One region of the Bombilactobacillus sp. ESL1097 genome, then DNA from elsewhere that is predicted to be linked to it. Evidence: riboswitches for the same ligand, from Rfam matches in the RefSeq annotation. Region 1 holds a riboswitch; the other holds the start of a gene.
The links. A riboswitch is a leader RNA that binds a small molecule or an ion and turns the genes downstream of it on or off. The one in region 1 is predicted to bind lysine.

Region 1 (6,506 bases):
GGTTTCTGGTCGCATGCTAACGCCAGTTCGTCCTGGAATATTGTAAATCACAATTGGTAGAGGACTTTGAGCCGCTATGGCTTCATAATGGGCAATCATGCCGCGTTGGTCAGGCTTATTATAATAAGGAACTACTACTAAAACGGCATCAATTCCGGGAATTTGCCCGACTTGCTTGGTAAAATCAATCGTCGCTTGTGTGTCATTAGAACCACTACCAGCCACAATCGGTACACGGCTATTAATGGTCTGACTAAAATGTCGGTACAAAGCTAATTTTTCTTCATTAGACATCGTAGCTACTTCGCCCGTAGTTCCGCCAACAATAAAACCTTGACTACCAGTCTGTAGTAAATGCTCAATCAATTGATCCAAACCGTCAAAATCAATTTGATTATCTTCGGTAAAGGGTGTCACAATCGCTGTCATTAATTCTACTTGTTCAAACATTATTCTTCCTCCTATTGTCCCATTCTCTGTTCCAAAAACTTCCGGCCCACGCGTACACCTACTGCCAAAGCCGCTTCATTCGGCTGCAATTGGGCAGTATGTAAACTCGCAGAACTCTGCACTCCCAACCAAAACATTACACCAGGAAAATGATGCAACAAATACCCAAAATCTTCACCAGTCATAGCCGGTTTGGTTTCTACCAATTCAATCTGTGAATCGCTTTGACAAGAATCCATAAACAATTTGGTTAATTGCGGATCATTGACTACTGGCAAATAGCCCCCTTGATTAAGTTTTAACTGAACTTGCAAATCAAAACTTCGCGCAATTCCATGAGCTATATCATCTAGCCGTTGCCCAATTTTTACGATCATGGGTTGATCCAACCCCCGAATCGTCCCAGCTAAATGGGCACGACCAGCAATAATATTCCGAATTGTTCCAGCATTCAGCTGACCAAAAGTAACTACCCCACTGGCTAGAGGATCAATATTGCGAGCTACTATCGTTTGAGCTTGGTTAACAAACTCTGCGGCCGCCACAATCGCATCATGGGCTTTTTGGGGAGCAGCTGCATGCCCACCTTTGCCAATAAAATCAACATCAACCTCGGTAGTTCCAGCAAATAATGTGCCCTGGCAACAACCGATTTGGCCGACTTTCAAATCGGGATTAACATGCAAGGCATAAAATTCGTCTGGCCGAAATTGCCCGGTAAATACACCTGATTTTTCTGCTATAACTGCACCACTATCACTTTCTTCCGCTGGTTGAAAGAAGAATACTAAATTATCTTGTGGTTGATGCTCCGCAAAATATGCTAAAATCCCCAAAGCAATCGTTAAATGAAAATCATGCCCACAAGCATGCATGACACCAGCATGCTTAGATTGATAGCTTAAGTTAGTTGCTTCGGTCAATGGTAAGCCATCCATATCTGCCCGATAACCCAAAGTTCTTTTCGGATCCGTACCTTGAACATGAACCAAAATGGCCGTTGATAATTGACTAATCGTTTGTACTGTTAGATATTGCTGTGGTAATTGCGCAATAATTTGTCTTAAGTAGGCAGACGTTTGCGTTTCTTTTAAAGCTAGTTCGGGGATTTGGTGCAAGTGGCGCCGAATTTGAATTAAATCTTCATTTAATAGCATTAATTTCACAACTTTCGTAAGTCAGATTCTAAACCGGTTTTTTGCTGTGTTTGAGTATCAACTTGTTTAATCACTTTCGCCGGTACCCCCGCCACAACACTATTGGCAGCCACATCCTGGGTCACTATTGCTCCGGCTGCTACAACTGCATGCGATCCAATTTTCACCCCCTCTAAAACTACAGCATTAGCACCAATTAAAACATCATCACCGATAACAACGGGCTGGGCAGAAGCCGGTTCAATCACACCAGCAATCACGGCGTTAGCTCCGACATGAACCCGTTGACCAATCTGAGCGCGCCCACCGATGACTGTGCCCATATCAATCATGGTTTCGGCACCAATTTGAGCACCAATATTGATCACGGCACCCATCATCACCACGGCCTGATCACCAATTTGTACGTGATCACGAATCAAAGCTCCAGGTTCAATCCGCGCATTAACATTCTGAATATCTAACAAAGGCACCGCTGAGTTACGCGCTGTTACTGTTAAATGTTGAGCTGTAATGACGCTTTGGTTAACTTGTAAAAATTCTTGCACCTGAGCATAATCGCCATAAATAACTCCGACTTGCTCGCCAACAAAACTTTCAACCCCAGCTATCGCTTGTAACTTAGATAAATCGCCCTTAATTACTACTTGCACCGGCGTTTTCTTGGGTGCTTGACTAATAAAATTAATAATTTCTTGTGTATTCATCACAAATCACTCTTCTCCAGTTACTTGATAATCTTGATCTAAACGAAGTAAATCCATCGGTGTTTCTCGTTTGACAACTACTTGGCTATGCCCACGTTCGGCAAAAACCACTGCCGGACGTGCTACGCGGTTATAGTTGGAAGCCATTGAATAACCATAAGCACCCGTATCCAAGATTGCTAAAATATCGCCCGGCTGCGTTGGCGGTAAAGGTTGATTCTTAACTAAGATATCACCAGATTCACAATAACGTCCTGCAATAGTTACCGTTTGCGTCGTTTTAGCTTGTGGTGCTTTCGCTAACACAGCAGTATAATCCGCTTGGTATAAAGCGGGGCGAATATTATCACCCATGCCCCCATCTACCGTGACAAAATTACAAATCCCAGCCACTTTTTTATGGGTTCCAATTGAATAAAGACTGACTCCGGCGGCCCCGACTAAAGAACGTCCCGGTTCAATCCAAATTTCTGGTAAAGGTTGTGAAGCTAATGGCCAAGCTTGTTGTAATGTTTGAACAATGGCTTGAACAAATTGCTTAGGAGCCAAATCCTCGTCACTTGCAACATACTGAATACCAAAGCCGCCGCCAAGATTTAAGACTTGTGGTACAAATTGAAATTTTTGGTACCAACTGGCGACTAACTGACATAACTTTTTAACTAACAATTCAAAACCTTCAACAGCCATGATTTGGGAACCGATATGGGCATGTAAACCAATAACTTGTAATTGTGGTTCTGCCAAAGCCTGTTGTAAGGCAGCTTGTGCTTGCTGTGATTGCACATCAAAGCCAAACTTGCTGTCAATTTGCCCAGTTTGATCATATTCATGGGTATGTGCTGAAATACCAGGCGTAATGCGTAGCATAATCGCCACTTTTCGCTGAGGATAACTTTCGTGTAGCAATTGTGTCAACATGTTTAATTCATCAAAATTGTCAACAATGATGACTCCAATCTGATTTTGCACGGCGTAATTTAATTCTGATAATGATTTATTATTACCATGAAAACTAATCTGCGCGGCGGGAAATCCGGCTTGTAATGCCGTCATCATTTCTCCTAAAGAAACTACATCAACATGTACTTGTTCTTGTTGCATCACTTGATAAATAGCTTTCACAGCAAAAGCTTTGCTGGCATAACTAATCGTGGCGTTAACGCCGGCTTGTTGAAAAGCTTGCTTAAATTGATGAACTTGTTGCCGAATTTGGGCGACATCATACACAACCAATGGTGTTTGATATTTATGTGCTAAATCCAGGGCATCGCAGCCCCCGATTGTCAAATGTCCTTGCGCGTTTAATGCCATTGCTGACTGCATGATTGCGACCTCCAGTAAAAATAAAAATTAATAATAAAAAAGGTCCTTTTGCTCGCTTTCGAACAAAAGAACCCATCATTCATTGCTAAAATTATGGCATTAGTTTGTCGTAAGCGCTCCGTAGAGATATTTTTCTACGACAGTCCATAATTTATTCAATTATGTCCCAGAATTTAAGCCCCGGCCTTTGGACTTAATCCTTCGGCAATCGCCCCTTTCACTATATTCTCAGCTGACCAGCTCCTATAGTTACTCTTGTTGATTGCGACCTCTTCGATATGTAAAATATTATAATTAATTAAAATATTTGTCAAGCTATTTTAATTTATTTCGGCAGATAGTTAAAAAATAAGTAGTTGCAGATTAAAAAATAAATGTTAGAATGCAAATTAATCCCCTAATAATTTTAATAATTGGGTAATAATTGATCAAGCAGAGAGGAATTCGTTAGTTATGAAAGTTATTAAATTTGGTGGTAGTTCGCTAGCCACTGGTTCACAATTTCAAAAAATTATTGCCATTATTCGAGCTGATCCTCAGCGCCGCATTATCGTTACTTCCGCTCCCGGTAAAAGATTTTCCCAAGATACCAAAGTAACCGATTTGCTAATCAAATACAGTCAATTAGTTATTAACCATCAGGATTTTACCCCCATTGTGACCGAAATTTGGCAACGTTACGTCGAAATTGCCCAAACTTTTGGTTTATCGAGTCTGCAAATTGCTGACTTAAAGCACCAATTAGACATTTTACCCACTACCACTTTCGCCAATAATGATTATTTAACCGCCGCGTTTAAAGCCCATGGTGAAAAGTTAACCGCCCAATTATTAGCCCTGATCTTGCAACATCAAAATCTTGATGCCCAATACATATCACCGCAAGATCTCGGTTTATTAGTTAGTGATCAACCTCATGATGCTGAAGTTTTACCGCAAACTTATCTTAACCTCAAAAAAATTAAGCTCCAACACCAATATTATATTGTGCCCGGTTTTTATGGCCTCACGGAAAAGCAACAAATTGCGACCTTTTCCCGCGGCGGTTCTGATATTACTGGGGCCATTTTAGCTAAGGGATTTCAAGCTGATCTTTATGAAAATTTCACAGATGTTGACGCTATCTATGCGGCTAATCCCCAAATCGTTGAGCATCCTCAAGCTATCAAAACTATGACTTACCGGGAATTACGTGAATTATCCTATGCTGGTTTTTCTGTTTTTCATGATGAAGCGCTCATTCCGGCCATTCAAGCCCAAATTCCGATTAATGTCAAAAATACTAATCATCCCGATTTACCAGGAACTTTAATTGTACCTGAAAAAGACTTTCACCCTCAACAATTAATGACGGGGGTGGCCACGTCCAACCATTTTGTGGCTCTCTATTTGCACCGTTATTTACTCAACAAAGAAGTGGGCTTCACACTCAAATTACTACAAATTTTTTATAAATATCATATCTCTTACGAACATATGCCTTCTGGAATTGATGATGTTACAATCATCTTTGATCAACGCCAATTTACACCTCAAATCGCCAAACAAATGTGTCAAGAAATTCAAGACACGCTTCATCCCGATCAATTAGAATGGATCGATGATTACGCCATTACAATGATTGTTGGCGAAGGTTTCCGCCAAAAAATTGGGGTCTTAAAAAAGATTATTGATCCGTTAGCACACGCCCATATTGGTTTACACATGATTAATCAGGGGGCTTCCCGTATTTCCATTATGATCGGTACCAAACAATCAGACGCTGATAAGGCCGTGCGGGCCATTTATCATAGTTTTTTCGAATAGGAGACTTTAATATGGTGCAATTACTCAAAGTTCATGGTTCACTCAATCAATTCTTATTGCTGGACCAAACCCTTTTACAACAACCATTAACTACTCAAGAATTACAATTATTAGTCCAAACTTTAACCCAGATTCCCGCTTTGCAGCCGGTTGACGGTTTGCTTGTCGTGGACCAAGCAACTGAGCCAACAGCCTTAGGTCAAATGCAAATTTTTAATGCGGACGGTTCAACAGCTTTAATGTGCGGCAATGGTTTACGAACAGTGGCCCGCTATTTAGCAGATAAATTTCAGCAAGATGATTTCACTGTGGAAACTTCACAAAAAAGTTTACACGTTAAACGTTATCCCAATTTGGCACCTAACGTACCGGCCTTTGGTGTGGAAATCTCCCCCGTAAGTTTTAAACCACAGACTGTCGGTTTAACTACTCCAACAGAGCCGGTCATCAATCAGGTTATTCCCACGATTGATCCTGACTTAAAATTTACCGCTTTAGCTGTTCCCAATCCGCACTTGATTACTTTTGTACCAGAAATTGATACAACTCGTTTGCAACAGCTCGGTCAACAATTAAATGACCACAATCCTGAATTACCTGACGGAGTTAATCTAAGCTTTGTTAAAATTTTAGGAGCGCAAACAATTTTTGTGCAAACTTTTGAACGCGGTGTCGGTTTAACCAACGCGTGTGGGACCGCAATGTCTGCGGCCAGCTTAGCTTTAGTCTTAAATTATCCGCAAAAAGCCCAGTTAGAACAACTACTTCAAGTTTACAATCCGGGCGGTATGGTTCAAACCAAAGTTCATCACCAAGCCGCTCAATACTGGATGGAATTAATTGGTAATGCGACCATCATGGGCCAAACGCAGTTGTCAGAAGCTTGGTTACATCAGCCCCAAGCTATGGACAAGATTAGTTTGCAAACTGACAGTGAAGCCATTGCATACCGTAATTGGACTCAACAGCTAAAACTTTAAAATAATAATAAAATGAGGCTAGAACAATAAGATTACGCTCTTGTTATTCCAGCCTCATTTTTGTTTTAGTTTAAAATAAT
Region 2 (6,506 bases), 540 kb from region 1:
GCTTGACCGGAAGTGCTAGGACCACCAATGTGATAAGTGTGTAGGTAAATGGCCATTTTATTGGACATTACAGCGGCTAAGACTTCCACAAACGTAGAAATGACTACTAAACCAATAATTAAGCCCCAATGATTTTTCGCAGCATAAGTTTCATTAACAGCTTGATCTTCACTAGGCTTAACGTTCGGAATAAAGATTAAAGCTAAAATCAATGCGATAACCGTGATGAAGTAAATGTAATAGTTATGAACCCAGCTAATGTTGGCTAAATAGCCGCCAACCACGATCCAGACCATAGCAAAACCATCTTCTAACGCGACATTGAAGCCAAATTGAGTTGACCGTCGTTCACCTTGGTAATTAGCTGCAGATAAACTAGGTAAAACAGTTGTAATCGCGCCACTACCTAAACCGACAATCAAAGCAAAAAAGATTAGTTGGTTGACACTTTGGTGAATGAAGATAGGTAGTAAGCCACCAGCGGCTAATAAAGCTAGGCCAATAGCGGCTGCATATTTGTAAGTGATTTTGGTTAAAATAAAACCAAAAATAAAAGAGGCCAGCATGGATGCTACATCACCGATAGACGCAATGGATTCAACCTGAGTCGCATCAGCGTTGGGAAAAGCTTGTTGAATTTTGACGATGGACGGGGCCATGATGGAATCCAAGCGCGTCACCGTGGTGAGAGCAATAATACCGACTAAAGTAGAAATTTGTACTTTACGAGTATTCAAAAAATGTTCCTCCTGAAAATAATTTGTTGCTGTTCAATTATGATCTAGTTAAATCTCAAAGCTGTTGGAGCTGGGTAGTTAAGTATTAAGTAGGTACTGGGCGAGATTTTGGATTGAATTTTCACCGCAACATAAAAAAAGCTACTCTCTTTTAATGAGAGTAGCCAGAAATTTGCTCATGAAGTTCTTAATTATTGTCATTACCAAAAATAGCTAACAGATTCATTAGTAAATTGATAAAATCTAAGACTAAATTCACGGAAGCGACTAAAGCTAAGGCGCCTAAGTTTTGGCCTTGACTATTGGCATAAATCCGTTTGAGGTCTTGGGAATCAAAGGCAATATAGCCCATGAAAATAACAATCGTTAAGATATTAATGACTAAAGCAATCATTGGACTCTTAAAAAGAAAGACATCTAATAAGGAAACCACTAAGATAGCAACTAAGCCAATTAATAAAGTCCGACTCCAAGACGATAAATCGGTTTTGGTGAAATAACCATAACCGGCCATTACGAAAAAGACAACGGAAGTCAAAATTAAAGCTTGGGCAATACTTTTAGCGGAATAACTAAAAAATAATGGTACTCCTAAAAATGAAAAAACAAATAAAAAGGCGAGGTAACAGACAAACGTCATTAAATAAGAACTTTGCGCAAAACGTTGACACATGGTTAATAAAATCATGGACAAACCCACAATGATAATGGTTGATAATAACCAATGTTGTGCGCCCCACATGATGATGGGCATGGTGAAAGCTTGATTTTTAGCAAGAGCAAAAGCGGCCATTAACCAAAAAACAATGCCTAAACCAGTATATAGATAAACTAAGGAAGTAAAACGGCTTAAACCAGTTGCTTGGGATTCTTCATAAGTTTGCATAAATAACCTCCATTATTAATTGATTAAAACATACTGGATACTTAAGATAAAGTCAAATGCTTATGACGCCAGGTGATCGGTGGATGTTAATTTAATTTAGTAGCTGGTAAACTAAACGCAGATTGAATTAAATAAATTGTAATTTTTGAAGGAGAGAAATCGTGAAGTATTCGTTAAAAGCTTTAGTTTCCACAGCGCTGATGACGACAATTATTATCGTTTTGGGATTATTTCCGGGAATTCCATTGGGTTTTATTCCGGTGACTATTGTATTGCAAAATTTAGGCGTGATGCTGGCAGGGGAGTTGTTAGGCCCTAAAGCAGGGACAGCGGCCGTAGGATTATTCTTATTATTAGTGGCGCTAGGTTTTCCTTTTTTATCAGGCGGACGTGGTGGAATAATTAGTTTCATTGGACCAACGGGGGGTTACTTAGTGGCTTGGTTTTTTGTGCCATTACTGGTCGGCAGTACTTTAAAGCGCACGTTATTTTCTACCAAATGGTGGACGGAATTTTTGGTGGTCTGGTTGCTGGGCGTTGTTGGCGTTAATTTAGTTGGCGCTAGCTGGTTAGCAATTCAAAGTCATTTAGCCTGGAGTAAAGCAGTAGTTTCGAGTTTGGCGTTTATTCCAGGAGATACACTAAAAGCGATCGTAGCAGTTTTTTGTGCCCGTAGATTACGGCCATTGTTGCATTAACGGAAAAATCTAGTAATTAATTTGTTAACAAAAAGAGACTGGTCTTTAGCAACGAGTTACTGATCGAATTGTCAAGAATGTCATCAGTAAGCTGTCATGGCCAGTCTCTTAAATTATTATTAGTAATAATTATTTTTCACTTGAAACGTCAATCTCTTCTAGCGGGATAATCTTAGTGTGGTGTTTCCATTTGTAACCAAAATATAAGATTAGAACTAATGGAATGCCAATATAAGTAATTCCAATTTGCTGCCAATCCCAATGTACAAAGGCATCAATATTTTGTCCACCGATGACTAGGATACACAAAATTAAAGCAATAATTGGTCCTAAAGGAAATAACTTAGCGTGGTATTTGAGTTCACTTAAATCATGACCTTGTAGCACAAAGGCTCTCCGGAAACGATAATGACTTAAGGCAATGCCAACCCAAGCGATGAAGCCGGTTAAGCCAGAAGCGGCCACTAACCACATATAAATCTTTTGCCCAAAGATGCTGGTTGCGAAAGTTAATAAAGAAATTAACATAGTAGCGCTTAAAGCCAGTAAAGGAATACCATGTTTGGTTGTTTTACCAAACGCTTTAGGAGCGTAATTTTCGTGTGCTAAGGCATATAACATTCTTGTCGAAGCATAAGCACCAGAATTAGCTGAGGAAAGTACGGCTGTTAAAACAATGGCATTCATTAAGCTGGCGGCAAAAGCTAGTCCAGCACGTTTAAAGACTAGGGTAAATGGCGAAACAGCAATATTACCATTAGCCGCACTCAATAAATTCTTGCTGGTGTAAGGAATTAAAGCAGCAATCACAAAGATAGATAAAATGTAAAATAATAAAATCCGCCAAAAGACTTCTTTAATGGCCTTCGGTACTGCATGTTCTGGATCTTCTGATTCCCCCGCGGTTACACCAACTAATTCGGTTCCTTGGAAGGAAAAGCCGGCAATTAAGAAGACGTTTAAGATGGCTGGAAAGCCGCCAACAAAGGGGGCCTTTTTATAAGTGAAGTTCTTTAAACCAGCAGCCGGATGATACATAATTCCTAAAATCATGGCAAAGCCAATGATTAAGAAGACGATAACCGTCACCACTTTAATTAAAGATAACCAATATTCGGTTTCACCGAAGGTAGAAACGGTTAAAGCATTAATCAAAAAGATCACGACTAAAATGAGTAAACTCCAAATCCAACCGGGAGTATGGGGCAACCAGTATTGAATCAATAAGGCAGCTGTCGAGATATCAATCGCAACAGTAATAGCCCAGTTGAACCAGTAATTCCACCCCATCGCAAAGCCTAGTGCGGGGTCAACATATTTAGCATTATAGGTAGCAAAAGAACCCGAAACGGGCAAATGAGTGGCTAATTCACCTAAACTAGTCATTAAAAAGTAAACCATGATCCCCATGGCCAGATAGGCGATTAAGCCGCCCCCCGGGCCAGCTTTAGAAATTGTCGAACCTGAGGTCATGAATAAACCAGTTCCAATACAACCGCCTAAAGCGATCATGGAAACATGGCGGTTTTTAAGATTACGTTGTACGTGATCTTGTGAACCTTTTTCTGCCATAAAAAAATCCTCCTAAGTGAGAAGGACTCTAAAAACGATTAAAGCCTCTTTACGAAAATCGTAAAGAGGCTACTAGTATAAAATCGTAGATAGCGCCCCGCAATTGTTATTAATTGCGACAGTCTCAGACTTATTCAATCTGAACCCAACAGTGAATAAATGAAGTTAAACACCATTTCGGCTAAAAGTCCTTTCACGTTCAGGCTTAGATTCTTCATAATCGGCTGAACGTTACTCTTAAATTTAGCAACCTCTTCTTTGATTGTTTGCTTTATAATTTTAGCGCAAATTGTTGGAAAGTCAAGCCAACTTAAAGCAAGTAGTGGTAATTGGTGAAAAGTCAATTAATCCAAAATGGTTCGGTTAAAAAGAACTCATTTAAATAAGCTTTAACCGGCTAATTTAACAATTGGTATAGTTTTGGCAGCTGCTAAGCTTTAATTGCTCGCAAGTCTAGCTAGTTTTTTGAAAAATGGTATACTTATTATTGATTTTAATCTAGTAACCAAGAATTGATTTTGATGATTGGGGTAGGGAGAAAACATTGCGTAAAAGTAAAGCTTATAAAATTGCCATTCGGGCGATTTTGATTGCCATTATTTTGATTCAATCAATGACGCCATTTTTAGGTTATATTCCTTTAGGGGTACTTAATGTTACAATTATTCATATCACAGTTATTGTGGCAGCAATTGTGTTAGGCCCCAACGATGGAGCTTTGATTGGTTTTATTTGGGGATTAGGTTCATTAATACGTGCTTATGCAGCGCCGTCTAGTATTTTGGACACGATTGTGTTTACCAATCCGGTGATCTCGGTCTTGCCACGGATTTTAGTTGGCTACTTTGCTGGTTGGGTTTACCGCTGGTTATCTAATAAGCTGAAAAGTAAAACGCCAGCAATGGTGGTCGCCGCTGCTATTGGAGCATTAACCAATACATTATTAGTTTTAGGTTTAATGCGGATTCTTTATGCTTCAGCGATGGCGGCATCTTATAAAGTGCCGGTTAAAGGATTAAATTGGGCAATCATGGGAGTCGTTGGCAGTAATGGGGTGCCAGAATTATTGGCGGCGGTGATCATTGTACCGATTATTTCCTTAGCTATTTTTAAAGCTAATAAGTTTTTGGAGCGTTAATCTAGCAAGTATCGGGGTTATAAAGAACAATTAATGTATTGCTAATAAGATTATTGTTCCCATTTTCTTCAGTCAACCAATAATTAACTCACAGCTGCCTATTCAACAATAAGGGGGAAATTTGTGTCATTATTTTTTACATGCTTGTTGTTAATTAGTGCAACTATTGCAGCTAATATCATTTATTCACTTTATCCAAAAATTCCGTTAGCTTTTTATCAAATTGCCACGGGTTTTGCTTTGTCTTGGCTACCGGAATTTACACATTTTAATTTAAAACCTGGAATTTTCTTTTTGATTATTATTGCGCCACTCATGTTTAATGATGGTCAGAATACAGACTTTCATAGTTTAAAAAGTAATTTTCGTAATGTGTTGTCATTAGCGATTGTACTAGCCATTTTAACGATTGTTGTGGGCGGCTTTTTCATTCACTGGCTGTGGGATGCTTTACCATTAAGTTTGGCTTTAGCTTTAACAGCTATTGTGGCGCCTACCGATGCAGTGGCGGTTTCTTCCATCACTGCCGATATTGAAGTGCCAGAATCTTTAATGCAGAATTTAGAAAATGAATCGTTATTTAACGATGCCTCGGGCTTAGTGGCTTTAAATTTGGCGCTTGCAGCGTTTGTCACCGGAAAATTTAGTATTTGGCATAGCGTTGGGACTTTTTTGACGACTTTTGTCGGCGGAGTCATTGTGGGCATTCTGTTAGGATTAGTACTCGTTAGTATCCAAATTGTTTTTCAACGCCGTTTATTTGATGCGACTGCGATTACAGTTCCCTTTAATGTCTTGGCACCATTTATTGTTTATTTAGTGGCCGAAGAATTTCATCTGTCAGGTATTTTAGCCGCCGTTGCTGCGGGGGTAGTATTTGGTATTTATAAACGTCAGCTACGCTTGACCTCATCATCGAATCAAGTGGTTTTATCATCAACTTGGGATATTATATCTAATTTATTAAATGGGTTTGTCTTTGTCTTATTGGGAATTAGTTTGCCCCGCAATTTGCTGGCCATCGTCGATTATAATAATTTACATTTTTCCACATTGTTGTTATTGGCAAGTGGTTTGTATTTGTTGATGTTAGCCTTGCGGTTTTTATGGGTGTACTGGCGCTGGATCAAATTACCGGATACAGGTCAAAGCTTAGCAAAAACCAGTCTGATCATTGCTTTGAGTGGAATTCACGGCACAATTACTTTAGCAATGGCATTTTCGTTACCCATTATGCAACATGGTAAGTTGATTCCCTTTCGGACAGATCTGATTTTTGTGGCCGAAATTATTATCTTATTGAGTCTAGTTGTTCCCACTTTGTTGTTACCACGACTCTTACCGGCCAAGGTCAGTCCATTTACGATTAACGAATTTACTGACCAGCTAGTAAAATTGGTCAACTATGCGATTCAAGAGTTACGTGAAAATAATGACCAAAATCCACTAGCACTCAGCCATGTCATTACATTATT

Region 2: linked by a shared signal. The riboswitch ahead of AC3B6D_RS00350 (amino acid permease) and the one ahead of lysA (diaminopimelate decarboxylase) in region 1 are both predicted to bind lysine.

The regions. Positions count from the first base shown of each region.
Region 1 is NZ_JBYLUB010000001.1:618,082-624,587, reverse strand. Features, by position in the region: gene dapA (4-hydroxy-tetrahydrodipicolinate synthase) at 1-450, opposite strand, end outside; gene AC3B6D_RS03005 (N-acetyldiaminopimelate deacetylase) at 462-1,607, opposite strand; gene dapD (2,3,4,5-tetrahydropyridine-2,6-dicarboxylate N-acetyltransferase) at 1,613-2,314, opposite strand; gene lysA (diaminopimelate decarboxylase) at 2,321-3,640, opposite strand; lysine riboswitch at 3,743-3,922, opposite strand; gene AC3B6D_RS02990 (aspartate kinase) at 4,094-5,446, shown strand; gene dapF (diaminopimelate epimerase) at 5,458-6,426, shown strand.
Region 2 is NZ_JBYLUB010000001.1:73,186-79,691, forward strand. Features, by position in the region: gene AC3B6D_RS00335 (MFS transporter) at 1-737, opposite strand, end outside; gene AC3B6D_RS00340 (Bax inhibitor-1/YccA family protein) at 925-1,623, opposite strand; gene AC3B6D_RS00345 (biotin transporter BioY) at 1,785-2,321, shown strand; gene AC3B6D_RS00350 (amino acid permease) at 2,451-3,893, opposite strand; lysine riboswitch at 3,976-4,157, opposite strand; gene AC3B6D_RS00355 (ECF transporter S component) at 4,438-5,031, shown strand; gene AC3B6D_RS00360 (cation:proton antiporter) at 5,155-6,506, shown strand, end outside.